2 linked regions of the Prochlorococcus marinus CUG1415 genome follow. The main gene of each other region encodes a partner of the protein of the gene in region 2 in a complex. Links are inferred from orthologs where the notes say so. Each region holds a gene or a part of one and is shown on either strand. Other genes may lie near its edges.

Region 1 (12,865 bases), on a different replicon or contig from region 2:
AAAATTGTATCGAAGACATTCTGGTAGACCCGGAGGAATGAAAATTGAGAAATTTGAGTCACTAAAAGAGAGAATTCCTGAAAGAATCATCGAACAAGCTGTGAAGGGTATGCTGCCACATAACTCTTTAGGAAGACAACAATTTAAAAAACTAAAAGTTTATAAAGGTTCTGATCACCCTCATGCTGCTCAGAATCCTGTATTATTGAATAGTTAATTTATCAAAATGAATAGTCAAATAAAAAACAAAGCTGTTTATTGGGGAACTGGAAGAAGAAAAACTTCAGTAGCTAGAGTTCGCTTGATTCCTGGCAATGGACAAATTAAAATTAACGGTCGCTCTGGAGATGATTATTTAAACTTCAATCCTTTGCACTTAAATTCAATAAAAGCGCCCTTGCAAACGTTAGGACTTGAAAATTCTTATGATATATTAGTTAATGTTTTCGGTGGTGGTTTGACAGGTCAAGCAGATGCTATCAAGCAGGGAGCTGCAAGAGCACTTTGTGAATTATCTCCCGACAATAGGAAACCGCTTAAAACTGAAGGTCATCTCAGTAGAGATCCTAGAGCTAAGGAAAGAAGAAAATATGGTCTTAAAAAAGCAAGAAAAGCTCCACAATTCTCTAAACGTTAAAGGAATCTTAATTATGCCAAAATCAGAAATTCATCCAAAATGGTATCCAGACGCAAAAGTTATTTGTAATGGAGAAGTTGTAATGACCACGGGCTCAACTCAGCCTGAACTACATGTCGATGTATGGAGTGGTAATCATCCTTTCTTCACTGGAACACAAAAAATCCTTGATACTGAAGGAAGAGTTGATAGGTTTATGAAAAAATACGGAATGGGTTCAGCTAATTCAGCTACATCAAAAGAACAAAAAAAAGATAAAGATTCTCAAAAATAGAACTTTTAAAAATTAAGCATAATTTCAATTGGAATACTCAACATTAATTGCAAGGTTGAAAACTGCTTCAGAAAGTTTCGAAAATTTGGAATTACAACTTGCAGATCCTGACATAGCTAATGATCCAAAAAAATTAGAATCCATAGCAAGAGAAAGGTCAAAATTGGAACCTTTGGTAATTGATTTTAAAAAGTTGCTTGAAACTGATAAGGAAATTGAAGATTCGAAAAATCTACTGAAAGAGAATAGAAACGATAAAGAGATGGAATCTTTGATAAATGAAGAATTAACTAACCTAGAGGAGTTTAAGAATGAATTAATTCATAAAACCACAATCGCTTTATTACCGAAAGATCCTAGAGATGAGAGAAGTGTAATGTTAGAAATCAGAGCAGGTGCTGGGGGTAACGAAGCTTGTATATGGGCGGGTGATTTGGCAAGAATGTATGAAAGATATGGACAAAAAATTGGATGGTTTGTAAAACCTGTTAGCGCTTCTGAGTCAGATATGGGTGGATTCAAAGAGTTAGTTATCTCAGTTAAGGGAGATGCGGTATATAGTCAACTTAAATTCGAGGCTGGTGTACATAGAGTTCAAAGAGTTCCAGCTACTGAATCCCAAGGTAGAGTTCACACCTCTACTGCTACAGTTGCTGTAATGCCTGAGGCTGATCCTGTTGAGGTAAAGATTGATCCAACTGATTTAGAGGTAGGTACGGCAAGATCAGGAGGTGCAGGGGGACAAAATGTTAATAAGGTAGAGACTGCTATTGATTTGCTTCACAAGCCCACAGGGATAAGAGTTTTTTGTACTCAAGAAAGATCCCAATTGCAAAATCGTGAACGAGCAATGGAAATTTTAAGAGCCAAATTATATGAAATTCAATTAAAAGAAGCGAATGCCAAAGAGAGATCACAAAGGCTTTCACAGGTCGGAACAGGTGATAGGAGTGAAAAAATTAGAACTTATAATTTTAAAGATAACAGAACAACTGATCATAGATTGGGTTCCAATTTTTCACTAGAACCAATTCTGGCTGGTCAACTGGATGAAGTAATTGATGCATGTATAGCCCAAGAACAAAAGAGAATGATGGAAGATTTTAATAACGAAGTCAATTAAGATTTTATTTTTATTAGATTGCAAGACCTATTACGTATTTACTCCATTCTTTATGTCTGCCAGAGTCAATTTGTCTTGTGGCCTCAAAATTAAGATTACTTAGTGGTCGGTAAGGCTTTCGTTTTAAAGCCATATTTGCTTCTTCTGGGGTACGGTTACCTTTTTGTACATTACATCTCAGACATGCTGTAGTAACATTTTCCCAGTTATCAGTCCCTCCTCTGCTTCTCGGTAAAACATGATCTATTGATAAATCACTTCCTCTATAGTTACAGTATTGGCAAGAATTATTATCTCTTAGAAGAATATTTTTTCTTGTTAAAGAAACCTCCCTAAAAGGTACTTTTACGTAGTAACGGAGTCTTATAACTGTAGGTAGTTTTCTGCCACAATGTATTGAAAAAGATTTATCTTCCTCTAAGCTTTCTGCTTTACCTTTGATCATCAAAATAACCGCTCTTCTCCAAGAAGTGATGTTTAAAGGCTCATAAGATGCATTTAAAACTAGAGTCTGGCCCATGCCAAAATACAATTTACATGTCATGCTAACTGTATATTTCAATTAGCGCATATAATTGTGCAAAGTTAATGCAAATTCGGCAAACAAATCAGCCACTTAATTTTGATAAATATCCACCTTTTGAAAAAGATGTAGATCCAAAACAAAGAGCATGGATTGAAATTAGAGGTAAAGCACTAGAAACAAATGTAAGACAGTTAAGATCAAAATTAAGTAAAAGTTGTCAATTTATGGCAGTTGTTAAAGCAGATGGATATGGACATGATGCAAAATTAGTATCTCATTATGCTATCAAGGGTGGAGCCTCTCAATTAGGAGTGGCAACTTTAAAAGAAGGGATTAAGCTTCGTTCTTTTGGCGTTAAAAAACCAATTCTTATACTTGGAAATCTATATTCGAAAAGAGACTTAATAATTTCATTTAAAAATGATCTTATGCCAACTATCAGTAGTATAAGAGAATGTTTAATTTGCAATAATATTGGGAAGCACTTTGGGTTGAAATTTTCTTTACATCTTAAAGTTGATACTGGAATGTCAAGATTAGGATTTGACGAAAAAAAATTTGTTGAGCAATTTGAGAAAATAAAATCTTTTGAAAATATTTCTATAGAAGGTATATATAGTCATCTATCATCTGCAGATGATATTAACTCATTAGATCCTCAAAGTAGTGCGCAATTACAAAGGCAGAAGTTTCAGGAATTATTAAAGCAAATTAACGTTGATAGAAATCGGAATATCAAGATTCATTTAGCTAATTCTGCAGGTATGCTTCTTAATAAAGATTTTCATTTTCATATGGTACGTGTAGGACTTTCTATGTATGGATATAGTCCTCTAGCAAAAATAGATAAAAATTTATATCTTCAACCAGCTTTATTTTTGAAGGTCAAAGTAGCTTTTATAAGAATTATTGATCAAGGTGTAAGTGTAAGTTACGGTGGAAAATTTGTAAGTACTAGAAAAACTAAGTTGGCTGTACTAAGTATTGGTTATGCAGATGGAGTCCCTAGAAATCTTTCAGGAAAGATAAAAGTTATTCATAATAAAAAACTTTACCCTCAAGTTGGATCTATAACTATGGATCAAATGATGGTGGACATAACAGGTTCAAATGAAATTAAAATTGGCAGTACGATGATATTACTAGGATCTGATGGAGAAAAAACAATTTCTCCTCTTGATTGGGCAAGGGAGTCTAATACTATTACTTGGGAAATTATTTGTTCTTTTAAAAATAGATTACCAAGAGTTCAAGTTGATTAGACATTTCGATTAAATAAAAAATTTTGAATGTTTGCAAAAAAATTGATAATGTATAAGAACTGGAGAGGTGGCTGAGTGGTTGAAAGCGGCTCCCTGCTAAGGAGTTACAGGAGGTAACTTTTGTCGAGGGTTCGAATCCCTCCCTCTCCGTTTTATTAGTTCTGAATTTTTTCAATTAGTTATTAATTAAGATTTGAAAAGGGATTAAACAAATATAAAGACTAATCTGATCTATGTTGGAAAAGTTATTTTGTAATTTTGTTGTGGAGAATGTTGGGGAGAAAACCCATTTCAGCTACTAAACAGGTTTTTTTTGCGTGCTATAAAATGCTATTTAAACTGAATCCTAATAAATCTCTCTCCGTAATCAATTGAGAAATCTTTTAATTTTTAAATTTTTAAAATAGTTTAAGATTAATATCTTTTAGTTCATTTATAGAATTTAAAATCAAGTCAGCTCCTGCATTCCTTAAGTTTGTTTCGTATGAATTACGTTCTTTTAATCGAGATTTTAAATGTAAATGAGGGGGAGCTATCCCAATACTTATGAATTTCTGAGATGGTATTTTTCCCCTAGCGTTAATAACTGTATTTATATCTGCAATAGTATCACCTACATATGCAATGGGAATATTTGATTGGCCAAGTTTATCTCCAAGAAGCTTTTTTGATAAGTCAATAAAACCTTTAGGATCAGGCTTGGAAGGGGCATCTTCCATAGCTATTAACGGAGGTGATTCTAATCCAATTCTTTTTTCTAAAACAAATTTTGCAGAAGCGGACTCTGCACCACTTACAAAACCCCAAATAATGCCATTGCTTTGTAATAAATCAAAAAACTTTTTATCAACTAATAAATCTTCATTGGTTATGAATCCAGACCAATACTTACTATCTTTATTAGGATCTCCCCCGAAATACAACTCTTCAAAACATTTAACTATTTCTTCTCTTAAAGGTATTTCAAGGCTTAAGTTCTCTTTTCTTATATACCTTTTTATAAGCTCTAAACTTAAATCCCAATCATTATTCCAGATTCCTTCATTTTTTGCACTATCAATATCTATATAACCTGGCTCCCATCCAGAAAATTTGTAAACTGTTTTTTTTAGGGAAAGTCTGTAACTTTTCTCTACGCTGCGGATTACACCATCTATATCAAATAAAATTAAACCAAGATTTTTCAATGAATTTTTTCACTCTTTTTATAAAAGATTAGTATTCTTATTAAAAAAAAGCAAAGAAAAATATTCTTCATTAAGAATGAAGTATCTTATGTTAATTTTGCAAATATCCTCTGGGGGTAAGAAATATATCATCTATTAACGTAGTTTGAGAATTTCCAATAATGACTATTGATAACATATCGATTTCTTTTAAAGGAATGGTGTTTAAAGTAAAAAACTTTTTGCTTTGATTTGTTCGCCCTACCTGTCTAGCTATTAAAACGGGAGTATCCCGTTGCCTAGATTTTAAACATAGATCAATTGCACTTTTTAGCTGCCAATTTCTTTCAATTGATTGAGGATTAAATAAAGCTATTACAAAGTCACCTAGAAGAGCTCCTTCAATTCTTTTTTCTATTACACACCAAGGAGTTAACTTATCACTTAAGCTTATTGAACAAAAGTCATTCATTAGTGGTGCGCCACTAAGTGCTGCAGCTAATTGAACACTACTTATACCAGGATGTACTTCAAAGTAAGGTCTATATTCTTTTTTGATTCTTTGAAGTAATTCTAAAAGTAGACCAGCCATGCCATAAAATCCAGATTCCCCTGACGAAATTAAAGCCACTTTTATTCCTTGCTCAGCTAGTTTAATCGCTTTGATGCATCTTTCTTTTTCCTCAGTAAGTTTACTTTCAATAAAAACCTGGTCACTTCTTTTTAAGGGTTTAATTAAATCTAAATACATTTTGTATCCAATCCAAACAGCACATCTTGAAAGTGCTTTTCTTGTATTATTGGTTAGGAAAGAGATATCGCCAGGCCCACTTCCAATAATATGAATTTCACCATTGGCTGGATAATATTGATTTTTTGCTTCTGCTATAGCGATAGTTACTGCTCCAGATTTACTTGAGGGAAAATCTTTATCTTTAAAAATACTTTTTTCTTTTAATAATTTAGATTCTTCTCCTGCTGCGAGTAAGCAAGAAGCTTCTGCTACAGAAGATGTACCAATTTCCTTTTGCACTAAACTTGATGGATTTGGAACTATTATTTTTGAAAGATCTTCTTTAGTAAAAAACTTGATAGGCAAGTTATTTTCTTCAGCAATTTCTATAATTCCTTTCTCATCTTTTTTAATATCAATAGTTGCAAATCCAGCAATTGAATGCTGTGCTAAATTACTTGACTGCAAAAAATTCTTTAAAGAATTTGCTATTAATTCTTTGCTGGTATTTCTCTCACAACCAATTCCAATCCATAATACGGGCGGATGCCAAGTGTTTTCATGATTTTGGAATATACTCACATGAAAGGTTGAATCTGGTTTTTCAGTTTCCTTTTCAAAAATTTGATTAATAATCTCTCCTGCTTCTGAAGTTTTCCATAAACTATTACCAGATAATTGTTTGCAAAAGATTTCTTCGTTCTTGGCTTGTTTTATTACTAGTTTTGACCAGTTTTGTATTTTTCCAGATCTTTTCCATCCCCATTGATTACCAAATGAATCAAGATTTAAGAAGCTTTGATCATTTGAATTATTAGTTTCTATTATTTGTCCCCCAAATAAATTACAAATCTGAAATGCTATATTTCGAGTATTTGAATGATGTAAACCAATTAATGGAACTATCTTAGAACATTTTCTATCTATTACGATTACGCCAGGATCTTGATCTTTAGAGGTTAAAAAAGAATTGATTATACGTATTGATGCACCAATTGAGCCTATAAAAATTATTAAATCTAGTTCCTGCCATTTTTCAAGTAAGATTTCTCTAGGCTTTTGTTCTTTGATATGTTCATTGCCTATTACATCATTTTTTGAAGAGCTTGCTAAATATATTTCTTTAACGAATTCGGTTTTTTGAAGTCTTTTTAAAATTTCTATTGAATTACTAGATAGACCTATTGCGATTCCTTCCAAATTAGAAACTATTATTTGTTATGTTGAAAATATACTCTACAATCTATTTCAAAAATTTCGCGTCAAATATAAAATAAACATAAAGAAATTTTTATAAGGTTTGGGTAAAAATACTCACAACTCTTGCATAGAAAAGAATTTAACAAAATATTCATATAGTAACAATCATTAGAACATTTGTTACGTTAATGCATAACGAAAGATCTTTGGCTTATTATTTTTGAAACGAATATCTAAAGTTCCGAATGATTTCGTTTTCTTGAACATTATTATTAAAAATAAGTTCAAGATTTGATCAATCGGCTTTAATGTCAATTATTTTCGAGGTGCTAGATGACCATCAGCCCACCAGAAAGTGGAGAAAAAAACAAGAAAGTTTTGGAAGACCCTGTCAAGGCCGATCCAAGACCTATTGATTTTGCCAAATTAGATAAGCCAGGTTTCTGGTCTTCTAAATTATCTAAGGGTCCAAAAACTACAACTTGGATCTGGAATTTGCATGCAGATGCACATGATTTTGATGTGCATACAGGCGATGCTGAAGAAGCATCAAGAAAAATCTTTTCAGCTCACTTTGGACATCTTGCAATCATTTTTATATGGATGAGTGCTGCTTTTTTCCATGGAGCAAGATTTTCAAATTACACAGGTTGGTTAGCTGATCCAACTCATGTTAAACCAGGCGCTCAGCAAGTTTGGGCTGTTGTTGGCCAAGAGATGCTAAACGGTAATCTTGGTGCTGACTACAACGGTATTCAAATAAGCTCTGGAATTTTTCATATGTGGAGAGCTTGGGGTATTACTAACGAAAGTGAGTTAATGGCTCTTGCTATTGGTGCAGTAATAATGGCTGCTCTTATGCTTCATGGAGGCATATACCATTATCATAAGGCGGCTCCAAAATTGGAATGGTTCCAAAATATTGAGTCAATGCTTAATCACCATATTGCAGGTTTGGTTGGGCTTGGATCACTAGCTTGGGCTGGACATTGTATTCATATTGGAGCGCCAACTGCTGCACTTCTTGATGCAATTGACGCTGGATCACCTTTAGTTATCAATGGTCAAAAGATCGCTACCATTGCTGATATGCCAATGCCTCATCAGCTTTGCGATCCTCAAATCATTGGTCAGATTTTCCCTGGTCTAGCTAGTGGAGTTGGTAATTTCTTTAGTCTTAATTGGTTCGCTTTCTCAGATTTCTTAACTTTTAAGGGTGGTTTGAATCCTGTTACTGGAAGTTTATGGATGACTGATATTGCACATCATCATTTAGCTTTTGGTGTAATTGCGATAATTGGAGGTCATTTATATAGAACTAACTATGGAATTGGTTCAAGTATGAAAGAGATATTAGAAGCTCATCAAGGAGATCCAATATTATTCCCAGCACCAAAAGGTCATCAAGGTCTTTTCGAGTTCATGGCTGAAAGTAGACACGCACAGTTATCTGTAAACCTTGCATGTCTAGGCTCTCTTAGCATTCTTATTTCTCATCATATGTATGCGATGCCTCCATATCCTTACATAGCGACTGATTATATGACTGTTCTTGGTTTATTCACACATCATATGTGGATAGGAGCTTTATTTATAATTGGAGCAGGTGCTCATGCTGGAATAGCGATGGTTAGAGACTATGACCCAGCAAAACATATTGATAACGTTTTAGATAGGATTTTAAAAGCGCGAGATGCCTTAATAAGTCATCTTAACTGGGTATGTATGTGGCTAGGTTTTCATAGTTTTGGACTTTATATTCATAACGATAGTATGAGAGCTTTAGGTAGACCTCAGGACATGTTTAGTGATAATGCAATTCAACTTCAACCAATATTTGCTCAATGGATTCAAAGTATTCAAGCTTCTGCTGTAGGTACTTCAATTTTAGCTGGTACTCCGGAAGGATTACCTCACAAAGCTTTAAGTGAAGTTTTTAACGGTAGTTTAGTGGAAGTAGGTGGAAAGGTTGCAATAGCACCAATTCAACTTGGAACTGCTGATTTGATGATCCATCATATTCATGCTTTCCAAATACATGTAGTTGTATTAATTCTTCTAAAAGGAGTACTTTACTCTAGAAGTTCAAGACTAATTCCAGATAAAGCTTCTCTTGGATTTAGATTCCCTTGTGATGGTCCAGGAAGAGGTGGTACTTGTCAGGTTTCATCTTGGGATCATGTATTCTTAGCTCTTTTCTGGATGTATAACTGCATATCAATAGTTATATTCCACTTTTCTTGGAAAATGCAAAGTGATGTGTGGGGACTGACAGGAGGAAACTTCTCTCAAAGTGCTATCACGATTAATGGTTGGCTAAGAGATTTCCTATGGGCTCAATCATCTCAAGTACTAACAAGTTACGGTGAAGCTATTAGTATGTATGGATTAATGTTCTTAGGAGCTCACTTCATATGGGCGTTTAGTTTGATGTTCCTATTCAGTGGAAGAGGCTATTGGCAAGAATTATTTGAATCAATAGTATGGGCTCATAACAAGCTTAAAGTTGCCCCAACAATACAACCAAGAGCACTTTCAATTACTCAAGGTAGAGCCGTTGGTGTAGCTCACTTCCTTCTGGGAGGTATAGCAACTACTTGGGCTTTCTTCCATGCTCGCCTTTTCGGGCTGGGCTAATTACCTGAACTTCACCTTTTTAATTCAATGGCAACAAAATTTCCATCATTTAACCAGGGTCTAGCTCAGGACCCGACAACCCGCCGAATATGGTACGGAATAGCGACCGCTCATGACTTTGAAAGTCATGATGGAATGACAGAAGAAAAACTTTATCAGAAGTTATTTTCAACTCATTTTGGACATCTTGCAATTATTGCACTTTGGGTAGCTGGTAACCTATTCCATGTAGCTTGGCAGGGTAATTTTGAGCAATTTGTACTTGACCCAACTCATGTTCGTCCAATTGCCCATGCAATTTGGGACCCTCATTTTGGAACAGGGATCACAGAAGCAATGACTCAAGCTGGAGCTAGTGGTCCAGTTAACATAGCTTACTCAGGCTTATACCATTGGTGGTACACAATCGGTATGAGAACTAACGAGCAACTTTTCCAAGCTTCAATATTTATGAGCATTTTAGCTTGTTGGGTTTTATTTGCTGGTTGGTTACACTTACAGCCTAAATTCAGACCTACACTTGCTTGGTTTAAAAATGCTGAAGCACAGTTAAACCATCATTTATCTGTTTTATTTGGTTTTAGTAGTATTGCTTGGACAGGACATTTGGTTCATGTCGCAATTCCTGAGTCTAGAGGTCAGCATGTTGGATGGGACAATTGGTTAACAGTTCTTCCTCATCCTGCAGGATTGGCTCCTTTCTTTACTTTAAATTGGGGTGCTTATGCGCAAAATCCAGATTCATTAGATGCTGTATTTGGTACTACTCAAGGTGCAGGAACAGCTATATTTACTTTCTTAGGAGGTCTTCATCCTCAAAGTGAGGCGTTATGGTTAACTGATATTGCACATCATCATATTGCTATAGGGTGTGTATTAATTATTGGTGGTCATATGTATAGGAATACATTTGGTATAGGTCATACTTTAAAAGAAATAACTGAAGCCCATAATACGAGACACCCAAATGATCCTCATAAAGGTGCCTTTGGTATTAGTCATGATGGTATTTATGAGACAGTTAATAACTCTCTACACTTTCAATTAGGTTTAGCTTTAGCATCTCTTGGTGTAGCCACTTCTTTAGTTGCTCAACATATGGGAGCTCTTCCTTCATATGCTTTTATTGCTAGAGATTACACGACACAGTCAGCTCTATATACTCACCATCAATACATAGCTATGTTCTTGATGGTTGGAGCTTTTGCTCATGGAGCAATTTTCTTTGTACGTGATTATGATCCAGAATTAAACAAAGATAATGTTTTAGCTAGGGTTTTAGGAACTAAAGAAGCACTAATCAGTCACTTAAGTTGGGTAACAATGTTACTTGGATTTCATACTCTTGGAATCTATGTTCATAATGATGTAGTTGTAGCTTTTGGAAATCCAGAAAAACAAATTCTAATTGAACCTGTATTTGCTCAGTTTGTTCAGGCTGCCCAAGGCAAAATGATGTATGGCTTCGATGCTTTATTATCTGATCCTGCTAGTTCTGCAACTATTGCAGCAAATTCTATGCCAGGAAATCACTATTGGATGGATCTAATCAATAGGCAAGACGCTCTAAGTTCTTTCTTACCTATTGGACCAGCAGATTTCTTAGTACATCATGCTATCGCACTTGGACTTCATACCACAGCATTAATACTTATTAAAGGAGCATTAGATGCTAGAGGTACAAAATTAATCCCTGATAAAAAGGATTTAGGTTATGCTTTCCCTTGCGATGGTCCAGGTCGTGGAGGTACTTGTGATAGTTCTTCATGGGATGCTATGTATCTAGCAATGTTCTGGGCATTAAATCTGATGGCATGGGTAACTTTCTACTGGCATTGGAAGCACCTAACAATTTGGCAAGGTAATATGGCTCAATTTAATGAATCAGGTACCTACTTAATGGGTTGGTTTAGAGATTATCTATGGCTCAATTCTTCACAGTTAATTAATGGATATAATCCATTTGGTGTTAACTCCTTATCTCCTTGGGCATGGATGTTCCTATTTGGACATCTAGTTTGGGCGACTGGATTTATGTTCCTAATTTCATGGCGTGGTTATTGGCAAGAATTAATAGAAACATTAGTTTGGGCACATCAACGCACACCAATAGCTAACCTTGTAGGCTGGAGAGATAAGCCAGTTGCACTTTCCATTGTTCAAGCTAGATTAGTTGGCTTAGCACATTTCACTATTGGAAACATACTTACATTTGGTGCATTTGTAATTGCATCAACTTCAGGTAAGTTCGGTTAAAGTTCCTTTAAATAATACAAATCACCACATTTGTGGTGATTTTTTTTTGTTTAAATTTATTGTTCTAAATTAAGTTAAAATTATAGAATTATTATCAAATAAATATGTCAGATATAAACCAATTAATTTCTATTATCATTCCTGTCTTCAATGAAAGTGAGAGTATTGGTTTTTTATTGGATGAAGTTATAAATGTAATGGCAGCTCATAAATTCAATTTCGAATTGATCGTTGTAAATGATGGTTCTAAAGACAATACTCATCAAGTATTAAAACAACTAACTCTAACAATTAAAGAATTGTCCGTGATTTCTCTTCGCAAAAATTATGGGCAAACAGCAGCAATGTCAGCTGGCTTTGATAATTCTAATGGCGACATTGTAATTACTTTGGATGGTGATTTACAGAATGACCCAAATGATATTCCTAAATTGATTTCAGAAATTTATAGTGGCTATGATTTGATATGTGGATGGAGGTTTGATAGAAAAGATAAATTAATTAAAAGAAAAATTCCCTCTAGAATAGCCAATAAGTTAATAGCTAATGTAACTGGTTTAAAGTTGCATGATTATGGTTGCTCATTGAAAGCCTACAGAAGAGAAATAATAGATGATATAAAGCTTTATGGAGAGCTGCATAGGTTTTTGCCAGTTTTAGCAAATATTGAAGGGGCCAAAATTAAAGAGCTGAAAGTTAATCATCGAAGCCGAAAATATGGATTTAGTAAATATGGTATTGATAGAACTTTCAGAGTATTAATGGACTTGTTTACTGTTTGGTTTATGACTAAATTCTTGACACGACCTATGTACGGATTTGGCTTCGTAGGAATCATAAGTATATTGATAAGTTTTGTAATGTCATCTTATTTACTAATTATAAAAATTTTAGGAGAGGATATAGGTAATCGTCCGATGCTAATTTTTGCACTCATATTAGGAGTAGCAGGCGTTCAATTATTTAGTTTTGGATTATTAAGCGAACTTTTAATTAGGACATATCATGAAAGTCAAAGCCGACCGATTTACAGAATTAGGTCAATAAGTGG
Region 2 (12,730 bases):
GAAGGATCAAGAACTGCCAGTCCAACGACACAGGCAATAGTACCTAAAATTACTACTGGGAATATATATAATAAATCGTTCGGCCAAGCAGGTTCTCCATAGTAATTATGACCCATACCTTTGGCTAATTTTGCTCTTAATTTTGGATCAGATAAATCTGGTTTTTTTAACGTCGACATTTTAATCTCTAGATAATTTAAAGTATAGGAGTTTATAAAGGACCTGAAATACCCTGTTTACGAATCATTAAAAAATGCATCAACATGAATACGGCTAATGACCATGGCAATACAAAAGTATGAAGACTATAGAATCTTGTAAGAGTAGATTGTCCAACACTTTCTCCACCTCTAAGTAATTCAACCATAAAGTCACCTATTACTGGTATTGCAGCAGGTACACCTGAAACAATTTTAACGGCCCAATAACCAACTTGATCCCATGGCAAGGAATAACCTGTCACACCAAAAGCGACTGTTATGATAGCCATTACAACACCTGTAACCCAAGTTAGTTCTCTTGGCCTTTTAAAACCACCGGTAAGATAAACTCTAAAAACATGAAGGATTAACATCAAAACCATCATAGATGCACTCCATCTATGAACAGATCGAATTAACCATCCAAAACTGACATCGGTCATCAAATAACTTACTGAACTATAAGCTTGAGTAACTGTTGGCTTATAGTAAAAAGTCATTGCAAAACCTGTTGCAAATTGAATTAGGAAGCATACTAAAGTTATGCCTCCTAAACAGTAAAAAATATTTACGTGAGGGGGTACGTACTTGGAAGTTACGTCGTCAGTTATGTCTTGGATTTCAAGCCTTTCTTGAAACCAGTCATAAACGGATGAAGAATTCGCCATCCAAAAAAAAATTAGCTTTGATATTAAAGAGCTTACTTAAAATTCTTATACTTGGTGTTAACACTTAACCCAATGAATTCATCTTTTAACAAACTTTTAACATTCAAAACATTGATTAATGCGTTAATGATCATTGTTTTTTCTACTAATATTTTATTAGTTGAAAGAGTCGATGCTCTCAGTGATACCAAGCAATTAGTACTTGACGCTTGGACCTTGGTTAATGAGGGTTTTTATGACCCAGAAAAGTTTGACGAAATACAATGGAAGAGAATTAGACAAAAAACACTACAGAAACAAATTGAAACAAGTGAAGAGGCTTATTCTGCAATTGAAGACATGTTAAGACCTCTAGAAGATCCTTATACAAGAATTTTACGACCGAAAGATTATGAACTCTTAAAATTAAGCAATTTTGGTAGTGAGATTAATGGTGTTGGACTCCAACTGGGTGAAGATGATGAAAATAAAAAAGTTAAAGTTATCTCTACTCTTGGAGGCTCACCGGCAGAAGAAGCTGGAATAGTAAGCGGTGACTTTATAGAGACAGTTGATGGGCTTTCATCAGAGGAATTGGGACTAGCAAATACTGCCTCTAAGTTGAGAGGTGAATCAGGAAGCAAAGTTTTAGTTAAAATATCTTCGAAATCAGGAGAAGTTAGAGAGGTGGATTTAGAAAGGAGATCAGTAGATCTTAGACCAGTTAGAACAAAAAGAATAAGAGATGACTCTCATACAATAGGATATTTAGGGATAACTCAATTTAGCGAAAGCGTACCCAAAAAAGTTGAGGAAGCTCTTCAAGAGTTAAAAGAGAAAGAGGTTGAAGGTTTAATATTAGATCTTAGAAATAATTCAGGTGGACTAGTAAGCTCAGGAATAGCAGTTGCAGACTCATTCTTGAGTGAGAGTCCAATAGTTGAGACAAAAAATAGAAATGGAATCAAAGATGCAATAATTTCAGAAAAAGAGACATCTTTTGAAGGGCCAATGGTAACTTTGGTAAATAAAGGGACTGCAAGTGCTAGTGAAATACTTGCTGGTTCTTTACAAGATAACGGTAGATCGATTCTCATGGGAGAACAAACTTATGGGAAAGGTTTAATTCAGTCCCTAAAAAGTTTGGCAGAAGATAGTGGAATAGCAATAACAGTTGCTAGTTATTTAACTCCCAAAGGTAATAATATTCAAGGTCAAGGTATTACACCTGACAAGTTACTGGATCTACCTGATGCCAGCGAATACGGAAGTTCTGACGATAAATGGGTGAGGAATGCAGAATTATTTCTAGAGTCACTTCTAGATAAAGAAGAAGTTCCTATTCAAACTAGTGAATTGAGCAATGAAGAAATAAAAATTTAAAATAGCAAAAGTTTGTTTTTTAGAAAATTTTAAACACTATGAGTATTAAAAGGATTTTTCATGATCCAATTCATAAAGAAATAGTATTTGATTCAGGGAAGCCAGAAGAATTAATGATTATGGAATTAATTGATACTATCGCTTTTCAAAGGTTGAGAAGAATAAAACAATTAGGGGCAGCATCATTGCTTTTTCATGGTGCAGAATCAAGTAGATTCACCCACTCAATTGGCGTTTTTTGTATCGCGAGAAAAATATATAAGAAATTAATTGAAGGTAAATCTTCATTTTGTGAAAATAAATTTGTTCTCTATGGAGCAGCTCTATTACATGATTTAGGTCATGGACCTTTGAGCCATACCAGTGAAGCAATATTCGATCATAATCACGAACGATGGTCTCAAAATTTAGTTAAAAATTATTCTCCAATAAATTTAATTCTCAAAAAGTATGACAACGAATTACCTAGACTAATTGGGGAATTATTTGAATCAAAACAACTATTTTCAAACCCTTTAAAAACATTGATTAGCAGTGAAATAGACTGCGATCGTCTCGATTATCTTTTACGTGATAGTTACAACACAGGTACCAAATATGGCTTAGTAGATTTAGAAAGAATTATTTCAGGCCTTACTTTTGCACCTGACGGCAATATTGCAATCAAACCAAAAGGAGTTATCGCAATTGAGCATTTTTTAGTACTAAGAAACTTGATGTATAGAACTATCTATAACCACAGAATAAACGAAATATCATCATGGATTCTGGAAAAAATAATATTTACAATAAAAAATAATTATGAAAAGAAAATTTGGTTAGATAAATCTCTTTATAAATGGATATTTTCTCCTGCAAAGGTTGATTTTGATGATTTCATAAGAAATGATGATATAACCTTTTACTACCATTTGATTAGATGGAAAGATGAATCTTTCGAGCCACTTTCTACGTTATGCAAAATGTTTATTGATAGAGATTTATTAAAAGCATCAGACATAAGTTTTTTAAGTAAAATAGATAGGTTAGAAATCCTTGCATTTGCAAGAAAATTATGCGAAGAAAATAATTATGATTCAGAAATTTTTTGTGGAATCAAGGAAAGATCTTTTAAAGGTTTTGAATCTAACAATGCACTAAAAATTTGGGATGGAGCCTATCAAAACTCATTAGAGAATAGTTCTGCATTAATAAAAACTTTAATGAAGTCTGAAGAAATCTCCTTTATTGTTTATCCAGGTGTGATCAAAAATGAAATTAAAAATCAAATTTCATTAATAAGAAATAATTCCTAAAAGATAAATAATTCAATGAAAATCGTTATAAATAATCTCAAAAGTCAATCTCTAGAAAATATATCATTTGAAAATTGGGACGATATCCATGAAACTTTTAAAAAAATTTCTTTGATGAAAGGACCTCTGGAAGCAAAATTTTTCGCAATCAATGAGTCAATAAGTGCTGATCAATTATCAAAATTAAAAATTAATTTTGACAAAATTAATAATTTTTCTTTATTCATCTATTCAAATAATAGAGATACAATAATAGCTGGAAACTCTTTAAAAATAGATTCAACTTTTGTTAGAGAAAAAGAGTTAAAAAAGTTACTTTTACTTAATTCAAAAAAGAAAGACGATATTCTTCACGAAGGGACAGTAAGATCAGGAGATAGAATATCTTCAAATGGGAACCTATGCATTATTGGAGACGTTAATCCTGGAGCAATAGTTTCCGCCAAGAAAAATATTTACGTTTGGGGAAAGCTCCTAGGGATCGCCTTCGCAGGAAAGGGTGGGGATAATAATGCCTCTATTTCATCACTTTATTTAAACCCTTTACAGTTAAGAATTGCTGATGTGATAGCTATTGGACCCAAGGAAAAGCCCAGAAATTCTTATCCTGAAATTGCTTTAATAGATAATAAAATAATAATTATCAAGCCATACCTAATAAAAACTTAAAATTAATCAATCATTTGAAATAAATTAATTCAAAGTTGATAAATTTAAGAATTACTTAATCTTTAAAATATTTAACTTTCTCAATAGTGGCCTTATTATTTGGAAAATCCTTAAATTCGTGTCGAAAAATACTCGCACTATATTAATTTGTTCAGGGAAAGGCGGTGTTGGTAAAACCACCTTAACTGCAAATCTAGGCATAGCACTTGCCAACAGCGGAGCAACCACTGCAGTATTAGATGCTGATTTCGGCTTAAGAAATTTAGATCTTCTTCTAGGATTAGAAAATCGTATTATCTATACTGCTCAAGATGTCCTAGACAAAAATTGTCGTCTTGAACAAGCACTGGTCAGACATAAAAAGGAGCCTAATCTTGCTCTTTTACCTGCTGGAGATCCTAGGATGTTGGATTGGATGAAGCCAGAAGATATGCAGAAAATCAGTGAGCTGCTTAGTGAAAAATTTGATTTTGTTTTAGTAGATTGTCCTGCTGGAGTAGAGGATGGTTTTAAGAATGCCCTTGCAGCTTGTAAAGAGGCTATTGTTGTTACCAACCCTGAATTATCTGCAGTACGAGATGCCGATAGAGTTATAGGAATTCTTAATACATCTGATATTGAGCCTATCCAGCTTGTAATCAATAGAGTGCGTCCCAATATGATGGCTAGTCAAGAAATGTTATCTATCGAAGATGTTCAAGGAATCCTTTCTTTACCGTTACTAGGTATTGTTTTAGAGGATGAACAAGTAATAATAAGTACCAATAGAGGAGAGCCACTAACACTTACAGATAGTATATCTCCTGCAAAAAAATGCTATTTGAATGTTTCACAGAGACTAACTGGAAAGGATGTGCCAATTATTGACCCCAAAAATGAAGGTAAAAGCCTTAAAGATAAATTCATCAGATTAATGCAAACACGGGTTTTTTAAAATGATGACTCTCAGAGACCTTATAAACAAATTACTAGGAAGAGAAACGGCTAGCGCAAATACAGCTAGAGAAAGATTACAACTTGTTCTGGCTCATGACAGAGTGGATATGAGTTCCTTAACAACTGATCTTTTGGATAAAATGAGGAAAGAAATCCTTGATGTTGTTGCTAAATATGTTGAGATTGATTTTGAGGAAGTAGCAGTAAGTTTAGAGACGGAAGACAGAATGACTGCATTAGTAGCCAATTTACCAATCAAAAGAACTCTTTCAGGGGAAATCAAGTTTAAAAAAAATGATAAAAGTGATAAAGATCTACAAAAGTAATAAATTATAAAAAGCTAAAAAAATACTAATAATTGCTCCTCCTTAATTGTAAGATGTAATAAGGCCGGCTTAGCTCAGCGGTAGAGCAGCGCTTTTGTAAAGCGAAGGTCATCAGTTCAAATCTGTTAGCCGGCATTTTGAGATATTCAATTCTGTTCAATATTTTTTGCCGAAAATAACAAAATAAAACCTACTAAAGCAATAATAGGAAATAATCTTATTTCAAGAACATACTCTAAAAAAGATGCAAGTGGTTCAAATATCCAATAAGTAAAAAATTGAATTAACAAAACAAAACACAATAATAAAAACATTAATGCAATTCCTGAATTAATACTTCTCCTTCTCTAATCAGTCTCCAGTCTTCACTATTATTCCAAGAAATTATAGTACTTGCTTTTCCGCTACCTTTTTCCCAAGGAACCGGTCCAAGAATATCTACGCTAGGAAAGTCTAAAGCAATTCCCTCAGCTTTAATTGATCCCTTGAAGCCCGAAATATTTGCACTCGAAGTTAATAATGGTCCTGCTTCTCTCATAAGGGATTGAGCCATATATGAATTTGGAATTCTTAAACCTAGAGTAAAATTTTTACTTGTTAAGGTTGATTTTTTATTCTCTGAAACAGGAATAATCAAAGTTAAAGCTCCTGGCCAATATTTGGCAGCTAAATTTTCAAAATCTTCTTTAGCAGATTCATCAACATAATCTATTAATTGTTCATTTTCTGCTCCCATAAGAATTAAGGGCTTGTTGCTATCTCTTTTTTTTATGTCATAAATTATCTTTGAAAACTCTGGCAAACATCCAATTGCAGGTAAAGTATCTGTCTGAAAAATGATAGGCAAACCACTTTTAAGTTTCTCAAGAGCCGATTCTTTATTAATTACATTCATTGAAATTATGAACTAATCATAATTTATTTATATCTTCCAATTGTAAATCTTCCAATACCCGAAAAATCTTGTAAGACTTCTACAGATGTAAATCTATTCTCAAGAAACAATTGTCTTACGATTGATCCTTGATCAAAATGATTCTCAAGTATTAACCATCCTTTTTCTTTTAAGAATGATGGCGCCTTGTATATTATTTCCCGAATATGTTCCAAACCATCTTTGCCTGCTAATAAAGCAATTTTAGGTTCAAAATTCTTTACTTCAACCGGCAATTTTTTATATATTTCTTCAGGAATGTATGGCGGGTTTGAAATCACAAGATCTAATTCACCTTTTAAAGACTCAAGAGGATTCCACCAATGTCCACAACAAAATCTCAAATTCTGCTGATTTGAAGAATTCATAAAATTTCTGGATGCAATATCTATTGCATTTTTATCAATATCAGTAGCAATTCCCTCCCATGAAGGATTTGCCATTGCTAAAGCAATACTAATAGCACCTGATCCAGTTCCCAACTCAGCAAAAACTAATTTTTTGGAATTGTTTTCAAAAATCTTAAGTACAATATCAATTATTAACTCCGTTTCTGGCCTTGGAATTAGTACGTTTTCAGAAACACTTAATTTCAGATCTCTCCAGAAAGTAAATCCAGATAGATGTTGAATAGGTACATTATTTGTAAGATGATTATCCCAAACAGATTCAATTAAATCTAAGTTTTTTTGAAAATAAAAATCTCCCTCAGAGTTCAATCTAAGTAAATTAATTTCATTATGAGATATTCCGGCTATTGATTCTAACAAGAGATAAAGAGATTCTTTATCTCCCCCTTTAAATAATTGTTTTTTTTCCCACAATAAAAATTCTTTTGCAGAAACATAAAACATTAATTAATTAATTTAGCGTTTTGGTCCCAGTTTACCTTTACCAGAATCTGAGAAGAAGCTTGATTTTTCACCATCTTGAGTGGAGATATATAAACCTATTAGAAAAATAGTTGGTACTCCCACGAAAAGAAGACTTGCTATGAACCCAAAATTTGTTGTTTCCATTTAGAGTGACGATTTCATAATTAAATAGACTATAAACATTTAAATAGAAATAAAGTGAAAAAATCAATAAATTGCCTCAACTGATTAACAGTCTTAAACAATTTAACGAGATAATTATTTATTATCACTCCTTTCTTTTAGTTCCTTTAAGTTAGAAGGAGGAGATTGAGGTTTTGTAAGTATTACTGCAGATGAATTAATTAGAGTTTGACATGCAAGTCTCCAATTTTTAGGTCTATTTTTAAGTTTCTCTTCTTCCACAGTAGTAAGTGGACTCAAAGAATTTTTGCTTCCTCCTTCTATAGAAACGAAACAAGTACTGCATTGTCCTGCTCCACCACAATTACCCAACATTCCTTTAGGCCCATAAAGTTGTAATTTCTCTCTAATTATGAAATCCCTTAAATTTTCTCCAGTTTTACACTGAATATCAACTCCTTCTCGGATGAATCTAATAGTTGCCATTTTTGTAGTTATTTTTCCTATTTTGGCGTTTTACTTTGAGAATTGTGACCAAAATATTAACAATTTTTAGCCCAAAATTCCTCGAAACTAAAGTAATAGGAATTGATTTGGCCAATTTTTGCAAGAAAATAAATTTATTTACAAAAATCCCTCAAAGACTAAAAAACCCTTACTATCGTGATGTTTAGCTGTTTATTCAGCATAGTTATCTAGAAATTAACCGATGGGATTGCCTTGGTATCGAGTGCACACAGTAGTTATTAACGACCCAGGTCGACTACTGGCTGTGCATCTCATGCATACTGCATTATTAGCCGGCTGGGCCGGTTCTATGGCTCTTTATGAATTAGCCATTTTTGATCCTTCAGATGCTGTTCTCAATCCAATGTGGAGACAGGGGATGTACGTCATGCCATTCATGGCAAGATTAGGAATCACAGGAAGTTGGAACGGATGGGATATAACCGGTGCTACTGGGGTTGATCCCGGATTCTGGAGTTTTGAAGGAGTTGCAGCAGCACACATAGTATTTAGTGGACTTTTGATGTTAGCTTCAATATGGCATTGGACATATTGGGATCTTGAACTATGGGAGGACTCAAGAACAGGAGAACCTGCACTTGATCTACCAAGAATTTTTGGTATTCACCTTCTCTTAGCTGGCCTTACATGCTTTGGATTTGGAGCTTTTCATTGTGCCAATGTAGGTATTTGGGTTTCAGACCCTTATGGTTTAACCGGTCATATTGAACCAGTGTCTCCATCCTGGACTGCAGATGGCTTTAATCCATTTAATCCTGGAGGGATCGTTGCGAACCATATTGCAGCCGGTCTATTGGGTATTATTGGGGGTATTTTTCATATCACAAACAGACCTGGAGAAAGACTTTATAAAGCGCTTAAGCTTGGAAGTTTGGAAGGAGTATTAGCTAGTGCTTTAGCTGCTGTTCTTTTCGTATCTTTTGTTGTTGCAGGAACAATGTGGTATGGATCAGCAACAACTCCAGTTGAGTTGTTTGGTCCAACAAGATATCAATGGGATTCTGGTTATTTCAAAACTGAGATAAATAGAAGAGTCCAAACAGCTATGGATAATGGTGCTACTAGAGAGGAAGCATACGCTTCAATTCCAGAAAAATTAGCATTTTATGACTACGTAGGTAATAGTCCTGCTAAAGGCGGATTATTTAGGGTCGGAGCTCTTGTTAATGGCGATGGCTTACCAACTGGTTGGCAAGGTCATATTACTTTCCAAGATAAAGAAGGTAATGATTTAGAAGTAAGAAGAATACCTAATTTCTTTGAGAACTTCCCAGTCATACTTGAAGATAAAGAAGGTAATGTAAGGGCCGATATTCCATTTAGAAGAGCTGAAGCCAAGTATTCGTTTGAGCAAACTGGCATTACTGCAACTATTTATGGTGGAGACTTAAATGGTCAAACATTTACTGATCCTGCGGTAGTTAAAAGATTAGCTAGAAAAGCACAGCTTGGCGAAGCATTTAAGTTTGACAGAGAAACTTATAAATCTGATGGTGTATTCCGAAGCTCTCCAAGAGCATGGTTTACCTATGCCCATTTATGTTTCGGATTGTTATTCTTATTCGGTCATTGGTGGCATGCTTCAAGAACCCTTTACAAGAACAACTTTGCTGGTATTGATTCTGAAATTGGCGACCAAGTTGAATTCGGTCTATTCAAGAAACTTGGTGACGAGACCACTAGAAGAATCCCAGGAAGGGTTTAAACTAAACTTTATTATTTATTCTCATGGAAGCTTTTGCTTACGTTCTTATTTTAACTCTTGCAGTTGTTACTTTATTTTTTGCTATCGCTTTTAGAGATCCCCCTAAATTTGATAAAAAATAAAATTTTAAAACCCTCTTTCTAAGAGGGTTTTTTTTTATCTACTTTTCATAAGTGTGATATTAATCTAGTATTAGGGTTACAGATTTTCTTATTTCGCTATATGCAGTGTCCAACCTGTCAAAATACGGATAGCAGAGTTTTGGAATCAAGAGCTGCTGATAGTGGGAAAAGTGTTAGAAGAAGAAGAGAGTGTCTAAATTGCAGCTACAGATTTACCACTTATGAAAGAGTTGAAACAATGCCAATTTCAGTTATTAAAAAAGATGGGGGTAGAGAATTATTTGATAAACAAAAATTATTTTCTGGTATATCAAGAGCTTGCGAAAAGACTAATTTCACTAGTGAAGCAATAATTAATTTTGTAGATGGAATTGAATCACAAATCATACAAAATTCTAATAAAGATATTAAATCTTCACAAATTGGAGAGTTGATACTTAAAAGCCTTAGGAAAGAAAACGAAGTTGCTTATATAAGATATGCCTCAGTTTACAGAAAATTTAATGGGGTAAAAGATTTTATCTCTACTCTGGAATCTCTAAAAGGAAGTTCAAAAAATAAATTAGCTTCAATTTTATAAAATTAAGCATCATTAAAGTGTAGAATACATAACACAAATGTTTTCTGCTATTGGTTTGCAGGCTAGTAGCATTCCTTTCTAACTACCTTAGGTAGTCTGCGTTGTAAAAAATGAACGAAACTTCTTCCCAAACTATTAAAGAAATTTCTGAAGATAAAGAAATTCAAAATTCGTCTGAATTAGATAATAATTCAGCATCCCATAATGCGGAAGATTTATCATTCGAAAAGAACGACATTCCTTCAGCAGATTCTTCTTCCAGCAGAACAAATGCGGATTTTGATAATGCAGGTTTCACACAAGAAGAATTTGCATCCCTTTTGGGTAAGTATGATTATAACTTTAAGCCTGGCGATCTAGTAAAAGGTACAGTTTTTGCTCTAGAACCCAAAGGAGCCATGATAGATATAGGTGCAAAAACAGCTGCTTTTATGCCTGTTCAGGAGGTTTCAATAAATAGAGTTGAAGGACTAAATGAGGTTTTACAACCTTCAGAAAGCAGAGAATTTTTCATAATGAGTGAAGAAAATGAAGATGGCCAATTAGCACTTTCTATTAGAAGGATTGAATATCAAAGAGCATGGGAAAGAGTTAGACAACTGCAAAAAGAAGATGCCACTATATATTCCGAAGTTTTCGCAACAAACAGAGGTGGTGCTCTTGTAAGGGTAGAAGGCTTAAGAGGTTTCATCCCCGGTTCTCATATAAGTGCTCGAAGAATTAAAGATGACTTAGAAGGTGAATACTTACCTTTAAAATTTCTTGAAGTTGATGAAGAAAGAAACAGATTAGTACTTAGTCATAGAAGAGCTTTAGTTGAGAAAAAAATGAATAGACTTGAGGTTGGTGAAGTTGTTGTAGGTTCTGTTAAAGGTATTAAACCTTATGGGGCTTTTATTGATATTGGAGGAGTTAGTGGTCTATTGCACATTTCTGAGATCAGTCATGAACATATCGAGACTCCTCATAATATATTAAATGTTAATGATGAAATGAAAGTTATGATAATTGATCTTGATTCAGAAAGAGGACGAATTTCATTATCTACTAAAGCACTTGAACCTGAACCAGGCGATATGCTAACTGACCCTCAAAAAGTTTTTAGTAAAGCTGAAGAAATGGCTGCGAAATACAAACAAATGTTATTTGAACAAACTGACGATAACGAAGAGATGCCCACAGCCTCATCTGAAACAGTATAAATTCACTCATCTATTTTGTGCATGAATATCTGAACTTAAGCCTAATTATTCTTGTACAAGTATTTTTTAATTTACAATAATTGATTTCTAACGATAGTCTAATTTAGGATAAAGACTAATTTCAAAATAATTTGTCAATGAGTGATTTCATTTTTACCTCAGAATCTGTAACTGAAGGTCATCCTGACAAAATATGTGATCAAATTAGTGACGCTGTTTTAGATGCTTTATTGACAGAAGATCCAGAAAGCAGAGTTGCATGCGAAACTGTTGTTAATACTGGTCTTTGTTTACTTACTGGAGAAATAACTTCAAAAGCAAAAGTCGATTACATAAAACTTGTGAGAAATGTAATTAAAGAAATTGGATATGAAGGCTATAGAGCAGGTGGTTTTGACGCAAATAGTTGTGCTGTTTTAGTAGCACTTGACGAGCAATCACCAGATATTTCACAAGGAGTAAACGACGCAGAAGATGTTAACGATGATTTGGAAGATAATACCGGAGCTGGTGATCAAGGCATAATGTTCGGCTATGCATGCGATGAGACGCCTGAATTAATGCCCTTACCGATTAGCTTGGCACATAGATTAGCTATTCAACTTGCCAAAGTGAGGCATGAAGAAGTCCTTAATTATCTACTCCCTGATGGTAAAACTCAAGTAAGCATTGATTACGAAAAAGGGTTACCAGTTTCTATTAATACGATTTTAATTTCAACTCAACATAATCCTGAGATTGATGGAATAACAAATGAAGAAGAAATTCGTCAAAGAATAAAAGAAGATTTATGGAAGCATGTTGTAATTCCTGCTACTGAAGATTTAGAAATTAAACCAAATATTAGCAAAACAAGATTTCTAGTAAACCCTACGGGAAAATTTGTCGTAGGAGGGCCTCAAGGAGATGCGGGACTCACTGGCAGAAAAATTATTGTAGATACTTATGGTGGATATGCAAGACACGGAGGAGGGGCATTTTCTGGTAAAGATCCCACAAAAGTAGATAGATCAGCCGCTTATGCAGCACGTTATGTAGCTAAAAGCATAGTTAAAGCAAAATTGGCAAAAAAAGCAGAAGTACAATTAAGTTATGCAATTGGAGTAGCAAAACCAATTTCCATTCTCGTGGAAACTTTTGATACAGGTATTATTTCACAAGCTAGTTTGACTGAGCTAATTAAAGAGCACTTTGATTTAAGGCCC

The links.
Region 1: the proteins of prmC (region 2) and prfA are in contact, whole or in part, in a crystal structure (PDB 2B3T), measured with the Escherichia coli proteins. The link is inferred for Prochlorococcus marinus CUG1415 from one-to-one orthologs.

What each region holds. Positions count from the first base shown.
Region 1 is NZ_JAAORL010000002.1:470,864-483,728, reverse strand. What follows is about bases 1-2,986. They hold prfA (peptide chain release factor 1), read left to right. Parts: upstream 1-939; coding sequence 940-2,034; downstream 2,035-2,986. Other genes in these bases: alr (alanine racemase), read left to right, coding at 2,623-2,986; HA143_RS08720 (HNH endonuclease), read right to left, coding at 2,048-2,554; rpmE (50S ribosomal protein L31), read left to right, coding at 651-911; rpsI (30S ribosomal protein S9), read left to right, coding at 227-637; rplM (50S ribosomal protein L13), read left to right, coding at 1-217. Outside these bases: more of alr, read left to right, coding at 2,987-3,822; HA143_RS08705 (TIGR01548 family HAD-type hydrolase), read right to left, coding at 4,221-5,009; cobJ (precorrin-3B C(17)-methyltransferase), read right to left, coding at 5,101-6,921; photosystem I core protein PsaA, read left to right, coding at 7,255-9,558; photosystem I core protein PsaB, read left to right, coding at 9,586-11,814; HA143_RS08685 (glycosyltransferase family 2 protein), read left to right, coding at 11,919-12,865. UniProt on the Escherichia coli protein: Peptide chain release factor 1 directs the termination of translation in response to the peptide chain termination codons UAG and UAA.
Region 2 is NZ_JAAORL010000001.1:308,452-321,181, reverse strand. The notes cover bases 5,310-8,160. They hold prmC (peptide chain release factor N(5)-glutamine methyltransferase), read right to left. Parts: upstream 7,245-8,160; coding sequence 6,375-7,244; downstream 5,310-6,374. Other genes in these bases: psbB (photosystem II chlorophyll-binding protein CP47), read left to right, coding at 8,098-8,160; HA143_RS01715 (2Fe-2S iron-sulfur cluster-binding protein), read right to left, coding at 7,524-7,874; psbM (photosystem II reaction center protein PsbM), read right to left, coding at 7,257-7,409; HA143_RS01730 (L-threonylcarbamoyladenylate synthase), read right to left, coding at 5,770-6,351; minE (cell division topological specificity factor MinE), read left to right, coding at 5,310-5,456. Also shown: petD (cytochrome b6-f complex subunit IV), read right to left, coding at 1-179; petB (cytochrome b6), read right to left, coding at 212-868; carboxyl-terminal processing protease CtpZ, read left to right, coding at 941-2,230; HA143_RS01755 (HD domain-containing protein), read left to right, coding at 2,269-3,525; HA143_RS01750 (septum site-determining protein MinC), read left to right, coding at 3,541-4,194; septum site-determining protein MinD, read left to right, coding at 4,313-5,128; more of minE, read left to right, coding at 5,130-5,309; more of psbB, read left to right, coding at 8,161-9,621; HA143_RS01705 (photosystem II reaction center protein T), read left to right, coding at 9,645-9,743; transcriptional regulator NrdR, read left to right, coding at 9,844-10,323; HA143_RS01695 (30S ribosomal protein S1), read left to right, coding at 10,434-11,525; metK (methionine adenosyltransferase), read left to right, coding at 11,663-12,730. UniProt on the Escherichia coli protein: Methylates the class 1 translation termination release factors RF1/PrfA and RF2/PrfB on the glutamine residue of the universally conserved GGQ motif, i.e. on 'Gln-235' in RF1 and on 'Gln-252' in RF2.